DNA from 3 places in the Fodinicola acaciae genome. Region 2 is predicted to be linked to each of the others. Evidence: riboswitches for the same ligand, from Rfam matches in the RefSeq annotation. Region 2 holds a riboswitch; each other region holds the start of a gene.
What was found. Region 2 has a riboswitch for ZMP and ZTP ahead of GNX95_RS06575 (cyclodeaminase/cyclohydrolase family protein). Riboswitches for the same ligand answer to the same signal wherever they lie in the genome.

Region 1 (4,771 bases), 150 kb from region 2:
GCATCCTCATCGGCCGCCTGCCCGGATCTGAATCATGCGACCGGGACGCCCGGAGCCGGATATCCGTCCATCAGCGCCTTCACCTCGGCGCGTACCTTCGCGATGGTGTCCTCGTCGCCGGCCTTCTCGGCGGCGACCACGCGGTCGATCCACTCGGCGACGGTGGCCATCTCCGAGGCCGGCAGGCCGCGCGAGGTCAGCGACGGCGTGCCGATCCGGATGCCGGAGGGGTCGAAGGGCTTACGCGGGTCGAACGGCACGGTGTTGTAGTTGACCACGATGCCAGCCCGGTCCAGCGCCTTCGCGGCCGGCTTGCCGGGGATGTCCTTGCTGGTCAGGTCGATCAGCAGCAGGTGGTTGTCGGTGCCGCCGGAGACCAGGTCGAAGCCGCGCTTGGCCAGCTCCTCGCCGAGCGCCTTGGCATTGGTGACGATCTGCCGCGCGTACGCCTTGAAGTCATCGGTGGCCGCCTCCTTCAGCGCCACCGCGATCGCCGCGGTCGTGTGGTTGTGCGGACCACCCTGCAGGCCGGGGAACACCGCGCGGTCGATCGCCTTCGCGTGCTCCTCCTTGGTCATCAGCATCGCGCCACGCGGACCACGCAGCGTCTTGTGGGTCGTCGTCGACACGACGTCGGCGTGCGGGAACGGCGACGGATGCGCACCGCCGGCGATCAGGCCGGCGATGTGGGCCACGTCGGCCAGCAGCACCGCGCCGACCTCGCGCGCGATCTCACCGAAAGCCGCGAAGTCGATGGTGCGCGGGATCGCCGTGCCACCGCAGATGATCAGCTTCGGCCGCTCTGTCCTGGCCAGGTCGCGGACCTCGTCCATGTCGATCCGGCCGGTGTCCTTGCGTACGCCGTAATGCGCCGCCTTGAACCACTTGCCGGTCGCCGACACGCTCCAGCCGTGCGTCAGGTGACCGCCGGCCGGCAGTCCCATGCCGAGCACGGTGTCCCCCGGCTGCAGGAAGGCCAGGTAGACGGCCAGGTTGGCGGGCGAGCCGGAGTAGGGCTGCACGTTGGCATGGTCGGCACCGAACAACGCTTTCGCGCGGTCGGCGGCCAGCGTCTCGATCGGGTCGATGTTCTGCTGGCCCTCGTAGTAACGCTTGCCGGCGTAGCCTTCCGAATACTTGTTGGTGAGTACGGTCCCGGTCGCCTCCAACACGGCGGCGGACACGTAGTTTTCCGACGGGATCATCCGCAGCGTGTCGGCCTGCAACTGCTCCTCGGCCGCGATCAGCGCGGCGAGCTCTGGGTCCTCGGCGGACAGTGCGGGATGGTGTTGGGTCATCGGCTCTCCTGGCGGCTCGGGCTGCGGTGTGCCCAGGCGCGCGACACTCCGGTTGGCTCCCGGATCGCTCCGGGCTGTGCCGCTCCCTCGTGGTCGTTTCCACGTCCCGTACGCCAGTCGCGGCACCGCCCACCCTACCGACTCGCTCGGCTGGCGCAGCAGCCCTACCCTGCCTCCGTGACCGCCGATTTGCAGACGCTCGACCGATTCACGGTGCGTACGCGATACACGTTCAAAGCGACGCAGCTCGACTTTTACATACGCGGTCAGCGGGAGCCGGTGGCTCGGATCGTCAAGCGGGTCACGTCCAACCTCCGCGACCTGGCCGAGATCCGGGTCGGTCGCGGACTCCAGGAGATCGCCGGCTATGCGAGCTTCGGCGGCCACAAGGTCTTCGGACCGCGTTACGGCCTGCTGGGCACCATCGAGTCGCACTTCCGCAACTTCACGTACAGTCCGTGGACGATCGAGCAGAACGACGCTCCGCTGCTGGTCTCACGTGCCGTCGGCGTCAGCTCGATCCGTTACGTGTTTCCGTTCATCCTGGTGCCGGACGGTGTCGTCATGCCGTTCCAGATGGTCTTCAGCAAGCAAGGCAGCCGCGCGGTGAGCGTACGCATCCGCCGCCACACCGGCCTGCGCGCACGCTTCAGCGTCGAGGTCAACGACCCCGCGATCGACCGCCGCCTCGTCATCGCCGCCACGTACGCCATCTGTGGCAGCGACTCCGCCGACATCCGCGAGATCTTCCACGACACCGTCAACCCGCTCCGCTGACACGACGCCGAGGGTGACGTTTCGAGGTGTTCTGACGACCGTCGAAACGTCACCCTCGGGAGGGTCTAGCGAGCCGGTTTGAGGCGTACGGTCACGATCTGGAACGGCCGCAGCGGCACGCGCAGCTCGCCGTCGACCGTCTCGGCGGACTCGAGCGGCCGCTCCAGGAGGTCGACCACACCGGCGGACGCGAGGTCGAAGCCGGCACGTACGGACGCGGTCGTACGTGCGCCGTGTGCCTCGTAGAGCCGCACGACGACATCGCCGGACCGGTCCTCGGCCAGCTTGACCGCCTCGACGATCACACCTGAGCCGGACACGTCGACCAGCGGCTCGGTCGGAGCGCCGGCGCCGACACGCAGCGGCAGGTTGAGCGCGTAACCCTCGGCGACCGCGTCCGGGATGCCGGCGCCGGCGCGGATCGAGTAGGTGAAGCGGTGCACGCCCTGGTCGGTCTCTGGGTCGGGGCTCCTCGGCGCGCGCAGCAGTGTCAGCCGTACGGTCGTCGTCGTGCCACCGCCATCGCGCGTCGTCCGGCCGACGTCGTAGCCGTAGGTGGCGTCGTTGACCACCGCCACGCCGTAGCCCGGCTCGCCCACGTGGACCCAGCGGTGCGCGTAGACCTCGAACCGCGCTGCGTCCCAGCTGGTGTTCTGGTGCGTCGGCCGGTGGACGTGGCCAAACTGGATCTCCGAGGCCGTGCGGTCGGCGTGTACGTCGATCGGGAAGGCCGCCTTGAGCACCTTCTCGTCCTCGTGCCAGTCGATCTCGGTCTCGATGTCCAGCCGCCGGCTGCCGGCGCCGAGCCGCAGCACCTGGTCGATCCTGGACGCGCCAAACGACCTGCGGACCCGGATCGCGCCGGTCAGCGGGCCGGCGTCCAGCACCTCGATGCTGTCCACCTCGGACAGATCGCGGTGCGAGTGCTGGTAGAACTTGTCGATGTCCCAGGCGTCCCACTGGTTGGGGTGGTCGGGATGCAGCTGCAGCAGGTTGCCCACCTGCCCCGGCGCGAGCACCTCCCGGTCGGCCGCCACATCGTAGATCGAGCGCAGGAAACCGTTGTCGTCCAACGAAATCCGTACGAGCCCGTTGTCCAGCCGGCGGTCGCTGACCGACACCGGAGTGACACCACTCGGCAGTGTCGGCTCGGCCGATCCGGTGCCGAGAGCCGGCGTGGTCGACCACATGGCGACCCGTCCGTCGGCCAGTTTCTGGTCCGCCTCGACGCCATGCGCCAGCTCAACCGGCACGGCCACGACCTCGGAACGCGCCAGCGGCCCGGCGTTGAACACGCGGATCCCCTGGCTGGCACCGTCACCGTCGCCTTCCTGCGCCGCGCCGATCAACGTCTCCAGCTCGCCGGCGACGCGTGCGTACGTCTCACGTGCCTCTCGGTGCACCCAGGCGATCGAGCTGCCCGGCAGGATGTCGTGGAACTGGTGCAGCAGCACGGTTTTCCAGAGCTCTTCGAGCTTCTCGTACGGATATTCCTTGCCCTGCAACGCGGCGGTCGCCGCCCACAGCTCGGCCTCGCGGAGCAGGTGCTCGCTGCGCCGGTTGCCGGCCTTGGTGAGGTGCTGGCTGGTGTACGTGCCGCGGTGGAACTCCAGGTAGAGCTCACCGGACCAGACCGGCGCGTTGGCGTATTCGGCCTCAGCCCGCTTGAAGAACTCCTCCGGCTTCTCCACGACGACCTTCGGCGCGCCTTCCAGGTTGGCCAGCCGGCGCGCGCGCTCGAGCATGTCGCGGGTGGGGCCGCCGCCGCCGTCGCCGTGGCCGAACGGGATCAGCGAGGTGCTGCCGAGGCCCTTCTCGGCGTACTGGCTGACCGCCCGGGTCAGCTCCTCGCCGGAGAAGACCGCGTTGTAGGTGTCCACTGGCGGGAAGTGCGTGAAGACGCGGCTGCCGTCGATGCCCTCCCACCAGAACGTGTGGTGCGGCAGCCGGTTGGTCTGGTTCCATGACAGCTTCTGGGTGAGGAACCAGCGCACCCCGGCCAGCCGCGCGAGCTGCGGAAACGCGGCGGTGTAGCCGAACGAGTCGGGCAGCCAGATCTCCTGGGTGTCCACGCCGAACTCCTCGGCGAAGAAGCGTTTGCCGACGATCAGCTGGCGGGCCAGCGCCTCGCCGCCGGGCAGGTTGGCGTCGGACTCGACCCACATCGAACCGACCGGCGCCCAGTTGCCGGACTTCACCGCGTCCTGGATGCGCTGGTAGATGTGCGGCTGGTTGTTCTTGACCCACTCGTACTGCTGCGCCTGCGACGCGGAGAACACCAGCTCCGGATAGTCCTTGGCCAGCGCGGTGACATTGGCGAACGTCCGCGCCGCCTTGCGTACGGTCTCGCGCAGCGGCCACAGCCACGCGCTGTCGATGTGGGCGTGGCCGGTCGCCGAGAGCCGGTGCGCGCTCGCGTTGGCCGGCTGTGCCAGCGCCTCGGCCAACTGCTCGCGCGCGGCGGCCGCCGTGCCGGGCACGTCGTGCAGGTCGAGCATGTCAAGTGCGCGCTCCAGCGCGCGGAGGATGAGGTGGCGCCGCGGCTCGGTGACCGGCAGCTCGCGCATCACCTCGTCGAGCACCTCGACATCGTGGATCAGCTGCCAGACGTCCTCGTCGCGGACCGCGATCTCGGCCTTGGCCAGCCGGTAGATCTTCACCTGCGGCGCGGTCAGCTTGTCGCCGAGGTCGGTCGG
Region 2 (4,771 bases):
ATTTAGCGTTACAGGTCCTTATCGGTCCCTAGGCGTTCAGGCCGCCGTCGACGGTGAGGGACGTACCGGTCACCTGCCGGCCGCCCTCACCGGCGAGGTAGGACACGGCCGCGGCGATGTCGTCGGTCGTGCCGAAGTGGCCGAGCGCGATCAACGCACGCTGCGGTTCCGCGTGCTCGCCGTCGGCCGGGTTCATGTCGCTGTCGGTCGGCCCCGGGTGCACGACGTTCACGGTGATGCCGCGCGGTCCGAGGTCGCGCGCCAACCCCTTGGTCAGCCCGTTGAGCGCCGACTTGCTGGCCGAGTAGAGCGCGATGCCGGCGTGCGGCACGTAGTCGGCCAGGTTGCTCCCGATGCTGACGATGCGGCCGCCTTGCGGCAAGTGCGGTGAGGCGGCCTGTGCGGCGACCAGCACGGCGCGTACGTGGATGGCGAGGGTCCGGTCGATCTCCTCGACGGTCAGGTCCTCAAGCGGGCCGCTCGGGAAGATGCCGGCGTTGTTGACCAGGATGTCCAGCCGGCCGAGCTCGGACACCGTACGCTCGACCGACGCCACCACGTCGGCCGCGTCGGCGCTGTCCGCGCGTACGGCCACCGCGCGCCGGCCGGTCGCCTCGATGCCGGCGACGAGCTCCTTGGCGCGGTCCTCGGCACGCTCGTACGTGATCGCCACGTCCGCGCCGTCGCTGGCCAGCCGCCTGGCGATGGCCGCGCCGATCCCCCGGCTGCCACCGGTCACCAACGCCACCTTACCGGTCAGGCTCATGCCGTCCTCCATTTCTGTGTCGGTCGATACATAAGTAGCCGTACCAGTGCCCAACCAGCGATCGCAAGGTTATTGTGGTGATCGATACAAAATGGAGGTGCGATGGCGACCCGTGGACGGCCGCGTACGTTCGACCGCGACGCGGCGCTGCGCGCGGCAATGGAGGTTTTCTGGGCCCGCGGCTACGAAGGCACGTCGATCAGCGACCTGACCGCCGCGATGGGGATCAACTCCCCGAGCCTGTACGCGGCGTTCAGCTGCAAGGAGGCGCTGTTCCGGGAGGCCGTCGAGCTCTACGGGAAGGTCGAGGGCGGCACCAGCGAGCGCGCGTTCAAGCGCGCGAAGACCGCACGCGAGGCGGTCGAGACGATGCTGCGAGACAACGTCGAGATCTATGCCAATCCGGCCACACCACCTGGTTGCATGGTCGTACTGGCCGCCACTGTGTCCAATCCGGAGAACGAAGCCGTACGCGACTTTCTCGCCGACGCGCGGCGAGAATTTGTCGACATGCTGTCGCAGCGACTGAAGCAGGGGGTTGCCGACGGCGACCTTCCGGCGCACGCGGACATCGCCGCGATCGCCGAGTTCTACGCGACCGTCCAACATGGACTGTCGATCCGGTCGCGCGACGGGTCCGACGCGGCGACCCTCTCGAAGGTCGTCGACGGCGCGATGGCCGCATGGGACGCGTTGGTCGGCTGACCGGCGATCCGGTGTCGTAGGCTGGCGCACCCCATGTACCGTTTCGGAGGTCGATGCGATGCGCCGCAGTGTGATCACCCTGACCGTCGCCGCTCTGGTCCTGTTGTTGTCCGGCGCGGCTTCCGCCGAGCCGCGGACCGTTGACGCGGATGCCAAGCCGCAGGCCAAAAGTGCCGCGGAGGCGTGCGCGTACACCGCGGTCAAGCCGAAGGACAAGTTCAAGGGCATCCCCACCTTCGACCCGAAGGCGGCGGCCAGGCCGTACGTGGCACGACTGATCACCAACCGCGGCATCATCACCATCCAGGCGCTGACCGACAAGGCGCCGTGCACGACGTACTCCTTCCGCTATCTCGCCGAGCGCGCCTACTACGACTGGACGCACTGCCACCGGCTGACCGTGGCGCGGATCTACGTGCTGCAGTGCGGCGACCCGACCGGCACCGGCAGCGGCGGCCCCGGATACCAGTTCCCGGACGAGAACCTGGCCGGCGCGACCTATCCGGCCGGCACGGTGGCGATGGCCAACGCCGGCCCGAACACCAACGGCAGCCAGTTTTTCTTCACCTGGAAGGACACCACGCTGCGGCCGAACTACACGCCGTTCGCGAAGGTGACCGGCGGCATGGACGTGCTGCAGAAGATCGTCGCGGCCGGCCAGGACGACCAGAACAGCGAAGGCGACGGCTATCCGTACGCCTTCACCGAGTTTCTGCACGTGCAGATCTCCAGCCGGTAGGGTGACGGTGCGGCCGCGACTGGCGAGGGTGGGTCACCACCGGGGAGCGACCGCACCAGATAGGCATCGGTGTCGACCGCCTGGGCTCCGAGGTCAGCGACGGCTGATCGGAGTTTTCCTTGCGGAATCTGACAATTGACGAGTTCCTGACCCGGCTGGCCAGCCGCGCGCCGGCACCTGGCGGCGGCGCCAGCGCGGGCCTGCACGCCGCGCAGGCGGCCGCACTGCTGGCGATGGTGGCGCGCTACAGCGACGCTCCACGCCTCGCCGCCGATGCCGACCAGCTCATCGCCGCGGCAGTACGGTTGGCCGAGGACGACATCGCCGCTTTCGGTGCGGTGGCTGAGGCGTACAAGCTGCCGAAGGACCAGCGGTCGGAGCCGTTGGCGAAGGCGCTCGCCGGCGCCATGATCCCTCCGCTGGAGGTTCTGGCGCTGTGCCGCCGACTGTTGACGCTGGCCGACGAGGTTTTGCCGGTCGTCAACAAAAACGTCATCACCGACATCGCGGCGGCCGGTGAGGCCGTACGTGCCGCCGCCGGCACGTCTCGGGTCAACGTCGAGGTGAACGCGCGCGGTGAGCTGCCGCCGGGGGTGTCCGATGTGGACGATCTGTTGGCGCACGTCGATCGGTTGACGGCGGCCGTACGAGCGGCGATCTCGTCATGATCTCGTTGTCTGGCAAGGAACTCGCGGCTGAGCTGCGCGCGCGTACGGCCGACCGTGCGGCGACACGCAAGGTGCGGCTGGCGATCGTCACCGTGACCGATGACCCGTCCAGCGCCTGGTATGTGCGGTCGTTGTCAATGGCCGCGACGAAAGTCGGAATCCAGTGCGAGATCGTCCGCGACCTGTCCGCACTGTCCACATTGGACGCCGACGGCGTCATCCTGCAGACGCCGGTGCCAGGTGACCGGCCGGCGGCCGAGGTCGCGGCGGCGATCGACCCCGAGCGCGATGTCGACGGCGCGAATCCGGTCAGCCTCGGCCGGCTCGCCTGCGGACTGCCGGCTTTCCCACCAGCCACGGCAGAAGCGGTCGTACGGCTGCTCGATCATCACGGCGTCGAGATCGCCGGCCGCCAGGCTGTCGTCGTCGGCCGCTCGACCGTCGTCGGGAAACCGCTGGCTCATCTGTTGCTGGACCGCGACGCCACCGTGACCGTCGCGCATTCGCGTACGAAGGACCTCGCCGCGGTCACGCTCGCGGCCGACATCCTGGTGGTCGCCGCCGGCCGGCCGGGATTGCTCCGGCCGGAGCACGTTCGGCCGGACACCATCGTCATCGATGTCGGTACGAACACGACCGACGACGGCGGCCTGGTCGGCGATGTCCACCCTGCTGTCGCCGGCCGGGTCGCCGGACTTTCCCCGGTGCCGGGCGGAGTCGGTCCGGTGACCACGGCCGTACTGTTGCATCACACCGCGTTCGGTCTTTAGAACCGCCAGCGTGTCTGACTGTATTCGCCTTTGCCGAAGCCGAAAGCCACCTTCGGCCGGACTTCGAACACGAGTGCCGGCGTCGGCGCGTCACCGCGGAACCTGCCGTCCTCGACCTCGAAATGCCATTCCGAGCCGTATTTCGCCTCGTACGTGTCGGCCACGCGCTGGAGCAGGTCGTGGTCGGAGGCCACCGTCGCGGTGCCTTCGACCACGATGTCCAGGCCCTCACGCAACGCGTTGGCACCGGTGGTGAGGACACATTCGGGGTTGGCCGCGAGATTGACCGCCTTGCGTTCGTCGCCACCTGTGCAGAAATAAAGCGTGTCGCCGAGCCACACAGCCAGCAACGGCGTCACGTGCGGCCGGCCGTCAGGTCGTACGGTCGACAGCCAGAACAGCTCCGCCCTCGTCAACGCCGCCACCGCGTCTGACCACCGCGTCGCGGTCGCCCCTTCGCCGCTGTAGCGCGCATCCAGGCTGGTCGTCGGCTCCACCATGGTTACCTCCTTCGTCGGTGGTGACACTAGAGACCTCGACGCAACGCGGCACCAAGACGGCGGATGATGTCGGCCTCAGCGGCGTTTTCGCCGCGTGGCGCATGCTCGGTGATCGCCGCACCGACGACGTTGTCGAGCCGGCTCAGGAGCTCGATCAGCTGGCCCGGCGACACGCCGCCTGGATAGCGATAGCCGACCGAGGCGAACTCCGCCGGGTCGAGCGAGTCCAAGTCGACATGTACGTAAATCGGTCCGCTGACTTGCGAAAACGCTTCTTCGAGCCGGTCGACGCCGTACGCGCGCAGACCAGTTTTCACCATATACTCGCGCTCGCAGTCGTCCACCTCGCGGACGCCGGCCAGAATGACCTGCTCAGGCCGCAGCAGCCGGCCCGGCGTCAACGCTGTCGGACCGTCGCCGAGCAGCGTACGCACGATCATTGCGTGGAACGCGCCCGAACGCAGGTCACCGGGGCCATAGCAGTCGGGGTTGGCGTCGATCCACAACAATGTCAACTCGTCGCCATATCGCCGGCTGGCCGCCTCCACCGGCGCCAGATCGACCGCGCATTCGCCGCCGGCGGTGATCACGAAGTCGTCGATCGTGGCGAGAGTTTCCCTTGT
Region 3 (4,771 bases), on a different contig from region 2:
GCAGCGCGGTGCTGCTGGAGACCACGCTCGGCCGGGTCCTGTTCAACGAGACCCTGCCGCCGGACTACCGGTTCATCAACTACGAGATCCGCAAGGGTCAGCTGTCCGCGATCGTCAACGACCTGGCCGAGCGCTATCCGAAGGTCCAGGTGGCGGCGACGCTGGACGCGCTGAAGGAGGCCGGCTTCCGCTGGGCCACCCGCTCCGGCGTGACGATCTCGATCGACGACGTGGTGGTGCCGCCGCGCAAGGCGGAGATCCTGGAGTCGTACGAGGCCGACGCGGAGAAGATCGAGAAGCAGTACCAGCGCGGTGTGATCACCGCGGAGGAGCGGCGCGGTGAGCTGATCCAGATCTGGACCAGGGCGACCAACGAGGTCGCCAAGGAGATGGAGCAGAACTTCCCGAAGACCAACCCGATGTGGCAGATGATCCACTCCGGTGCCCGCGGCAACATGATGCAGGTCCGGCAGATCGCTGGCATGAAGGGTCTGGTGGCCAACCCCAAGGGTGAGATCATCCCGCGGCCGGTGAAGCACAGCTTCCGCGAGGGCCTCACGGTGGCGGAGTTCTTCATCTCCACCCACGGTGCCCGTAAGGGTCTGGCCGACACCGCGCTGCGCACCGCCGACTCGGGTTACCTGACCCGGCGTCTGGTGGACGTCAGCCAGGAAGTGATCATCCGCGAGGACGACTGCGGCACCAGCCGTGGCGTCACGCTGCCGATCGCGTCCGTGGTGGACGGCGTGGTGATCAAGGATCCGCACGTCGAGACCAGCGTCTACGCACGTACGCTCGCCGAGGACGCGTCCGACGCGGACGGCAACGTGATCGTGGCCGCCGGCAGCGACCTGGGCGACGTGAGCATCGAGCGGCTGGTCGCCGCCGGTGTCACCGACGTCAAGATCCGGTCGGTGCTGACCTGTGAGGCGGCGCTGGGCTGCTGCGCGGTCTGCTACGGCCGGTCGCTGGCCACCGGCATCCCGGTGGAGGTCGGCGAGGCGGTCGGCATCATCGCCGCGCAGTCGATCGGTGAGCCCGGCACGCAGCTGACGATGCGTACGTTCCACACCGGTGGTGTGGCCGGCGACGACATCACCCTGGGTCTGCCGCGGGTCACCGAGCTCTTCGAGGCTCGGGTGCCCAAGGGCAAGGCGCCGATCGCCGAGGCGGCCGGCCGGATCCGGATCGAGGAGACCGAGAAGGCGCGCAAGATCGTCATCGTGCCGGACGACGGCAGCGACGAGGTCGCGTATGACAAGATCTCCCGCCGGTCCCGGCTGCGGGTCACCGACGGCGATCACGTCGAGGTCGGCGAGAAGCTCACCGAGGGTGCCGTCGACCCGCACGAGGTGCTGCGGATCCTCGGCCCGCGTCAGGTGCAGCTGCACCTGGTCCGCGAGGTCCAGGAGGTCTACCGGTCGCAGGGTGTGCAGATCCACGACAAGCACATCGAGGTCATCGTCCGGCAGATGCTCAAGCGGGTCATCATCATCGACTCGGGTTCCACCGACTTCCTGCCCGGCGCGCCGATCGAGCGTGCCTCGTTCGAGGCGGAGAACCGTCGCGTGGTGGCCGAGGGTGGCGAGCCGGCCTCCGGCCGTCCGTCCCTGATGGGCATCACCAAGGCGTCGCTGGCCACCGACTCGTGGCTGTCCGCGGCCTCCTTCCAGGAGACCACCAGGGTGCTCACCGACGCCGCCATCGCGGCGCGCAGTGACTCGCTGCTGGGCCTGAAGGAGAACGTCATCATCGGTAAGCTCATCCCGGCCGGTACGGGCATCTCCCGTTACCGCAACATCCGGGTCGAGCCGACCGAGGAGGCGCGTGCCTCGGTCTACTCGATGTCCCCGTACACCGACAGCGGCGACTACTCGGTCTTTGGACAGGGCAGTGGCCAGGCGGTGCCGCTGGACGACTACGACTACGGCGGCTACAACCGCTAGGAGTCCGCGCTAGCCGGAAACCGGCCGTCTCCCTCCCGGGAGGCGGCCGGTTCCCGTCGTACGGCGTCCAGTGCCTGGAAGACGGTGAGCGCGTCGCGAATGGCGGCGACATCGTGAGTGCGGATGAAGCCGACACCGTGGCAGGCGGCATACAGCTCCGCCGCCAGGGTGGCGGGGCCGATCTGGTCGAGATCGCGGCCGGTGACCGTACGCAGGAACGACTTGCGCGACGGCGAGACCAGGACCGGCACCCCGAACCGTGACTTGAGCGCACTCAGCTGGTTGAGCGCCAGCATCGACGGCTCGGGAGTCCGGCCAAGGAAATAGCCGAGCCCCGGATCGATGACCAGCCGGTCCCGGTCGACACCGGCCGCCTGCAGCGCGGTCAACCGCTCGTGGAAAAACCGTTCGATGCCGGTCCACACCGTCTCGGCGGCGGTCAGGACCCGGGTGGCCGGTCCGCTGCGCTGCACCGAATGCATCACGATCAGCTGGCAGCTGAGCTTGGCCAGCTCCCGGTATCGGCCCGGATCGGGAAAGCCCTGGATGTCGTTGAGGTACGCGGCGCCGTGCTCGCTGGCGAAACGCTGGGTCTGTGGCCGGAAGGAGTCGACCGACACCGGGATGCCGGCGGCGACCAACTCGTCGAGGACATCGGCCAGGCGCCGGATCTCCTGCTCGGCGGTCAGCTGCCGCGCATCGGGGTGACTGGCCGCCGGGCCGAGCTCGATGATGTCCGCGCCGTCGGCGCGCAGCCGCCGCGCATGTGCCAACGCGTCCCGCGCGGCGAGGAATCTGCCGCCGTCGGAAAACGAGTCGGTGGTGATATTGACGACCCCGACCAGCTGGGGCCGCTCGAAACCACCTAGCAGCGACGAATCCGGATGCACCACAGCCGCGCCTCCCAGAGCCATTCCAGAGGCCCAGGCGTACGGCACGAACATCCCGAGGGATGGAGCCGCTCCCCGATGGTCACATCCATCTCGACACGCCAGTTACGACTCGGCAACACCTTACCAACGCTCAGCCGGACGGCTGCTCGTAGAAGGCGCGTACCGGCCGGGTCGACAGCAGGATGCCGGCCGCCAGCAGCGAGCCACCGCAGACCAGGGTCGGCAGGAGATAGACGGCCATCTGTGGCTGGACGCCGAAACTCACGACGGCCATCCCCGCTAAGATGACGCCACCGATCAGGAACAGCGGTCCGAGGATCTGCGCGAGCAGCTTCATGTAGACCCACGGCCGCGGGCCACCCCACCAGCCGCGGAGGATGATCGCGGACACCGCGAGAGCCCAGAAGACCACCCAGAAGACGGTCGAACCGCTGGTTTTCGGGTCGTGGAACAGCGAATAGACCGACAGCGCGAGCATGCACAGCCAGCACAGCATCAGCAGCCCCCAACCCAGGTGCAGTTGCACTGGCCGCGGCTCGGTCAGCGTGTGCGCGCGTTTGGGCGGCACCTTGGACAGGCTCGGAAAGTAGGTCACGACCTGCAGATTAGTGTCCGATAGAGGTCGGCGCCGGCGGCATTCCGGTGCTTTGCCTTTATGTTGAGGCTGTCTTGGGGAAACGGAGCCTTGGCGTGCGAAAACTCGGATGGGTGGCCGCGACCGCGGCGGCACTGGTGATCGGCGGGGGACTGGCCGCGGCGCGACCGGCTGCGGCGGCGACGTGCGACACGGTGTCGACGACGCCGGTGTTCGCCGGGAAGATCCCGACGGCCAAACAGGTGCTCGGGTTCGATCTCGGCAGTCGGCAGGCCACCGGCGACCAGCTCAACCAGTATCTGGCCGCTGTCGACCGGGCCAGCGACCAGTTGGTCACCGGCACCTTCGCGACCACCGCGACCGGCCGGCGGCTCACGTACGCTTTGGTGTCACGCAAGAAGAATCTCTCGCCGGCCGCGCTGCGCCAGCTGAGCCACGACGCCGAGCTGCTGCGCCGGCCCGACCTGCCGCCGGCGGTCGCCACGGCCATCCAGGCGCGGATGCCGGCGATCCTCTGGCTGTCGGCCAACGTGCACGGCAACGAGCCGGCCGGCGGCGACGCGGTGGACCGGATCGCGTACGAGCTGACCGACCGCACCGACTGCGTCGCGAGCCGCATCCTGGACAACGCCGTCGTCGGCCTGATCCCGTCGCAGAACCCGGACGGTCGGGCCGCCAACACCCGGCAGAACGCCTACGCCTTCGACATGAACCGCGACTGGTTCGCCCGTACGCAGCCGGAAACCCAGGGCAAGCTCGACCTGCTGGCGAAATACCCGCCGCAGCTCTACATCGACGAGCACGGCATGGGTGGCGACGGTTATTTCTTCCCGCCGAACACCGATCCGACCTACCACGAGACCTCGGACGCGTCGGTGCAGTGGATCAACAACGTGTACGGCTCCGCCAACGCCGCCGCTTTCACGGCCAAGCAGTTCGCCTTCGAGACCTACCAGTCCGGCTATGACCTTTTCTATCAGGGTTACGGCGACAGCGTGCCGACCACGCAGTTCGGCGCCGCCGGGATGACCTTCGAGGTCGGCCAGCAGGCCAGTTATCCGCTGCAGACCGAAAAACACTACACCTCCGGCATGGCGTCGCTGTTCGCCGGCGCGAGCCAGCGAAAGGCGATCCTGACCGGCTGGCACGACGGCTATGTGCAGGCGCGAAAACAGGGCCAGGAGTGCGCGCTGCAGCCGAACAAGGTCTACAACCCGGGCCACACCGTGCAGCTGCCGGTGCCGGACATCAAGGTCTGCGGCTATTTCCTGCGCACCGACAATCCGGCGAAGAAGCGCGACACGCTGGTCGTGGTCAAGCGCCTCCAGCAGGCCGGT

Region 1: another riboswitch for ZMP and ZTP. It lies ahead of GNX95_RS07245 (serine hydroxymethyltransferase); the one in region 2 lies ahead of GNX95_RS06575 (cyclodeaminase/cyclohydrolase family protein).
Region 3: another riboswitch for ZMP and ZTP. It lies ahead of folP (dihydropteroate synthase); the one in region 2 lies ahead of GNX95_RS06575 (cyclodeaminase/cyclohydrolase family protein).

The regions. Positions count from the first base shown of each region.
Region 1 is NZ_WOTN01000001.1:1,539,650-1,544,420, forward strand. It holds gene GNX95_RS07245 (serine hydroxymethyltransferase) at 33-1,298, opposite strand; ZMP/ZTP riboswitch at 1,322-1,429, opposite strand; gene GNX95_RS07250 (hypothetical protein) at 1,476-2,075, shown strand; gene GNX95_RS07255 (alpha-mannosidase) at 2,141-4,771, opposite strand, start outside.
Region 2 is NZ_WOTN01000001.1:1,390,480-1,395,250, forward strand. It holds gene GNX95_RS06560 (SDR family NAD(P)-dependent oxidoreductase) at 29-766, opposite strand; gene GNX95_RS06565 (TetR/AcrR family transcriptional regulator) at 869-1,471, shown strand; gene GNX95_RS06570 (peptidylprolyl isomerase) at 1,530-2,210, shown strand; ZMP/ZTP riboswitch at 2,216-2,303, shown strand; gene GNX95_RS06575 (cyclodeaminase/cyclohydrolase family protein) at 2,330-2,878, shown strand; gene GNX95_RS06580 (bifunctional 5,10-methylenetetrahydrofolate dehydrogenase/5,10-methenyltetrahydrofolate cyclohydrolase) at 2,875-3,648, shown strand; gene GNX95_RS06585 (pyridoxamine 5'-phosphate oxidase family protein) at 3,645-4,148, opposite strand; gene GNX95_RS06590 (arginase family protein) at 4,175-4,771, opposite strand, start outside.
Region 3 is NZ_WOTN01000002.1:518,774-523,544, forward strand. It holds gene GNX95_RS17740 (DNA-directed RNA polymerase subunit beta') at 1-1,946, shown strand, start outside; gene folP (dihydropteroate synthase) at 1,943-2,791, opposite strand; ZMP/ZTP riboswitch at 2,861-2,955, opposite strand; gene GNX95_RS17750 (hypothetical protein) at 2,970-3,434, opposite strand; gene GNX95_RS17755 (M14 family zinc carboxypeptidase) at 3,530-4,771, shown strand, end outside.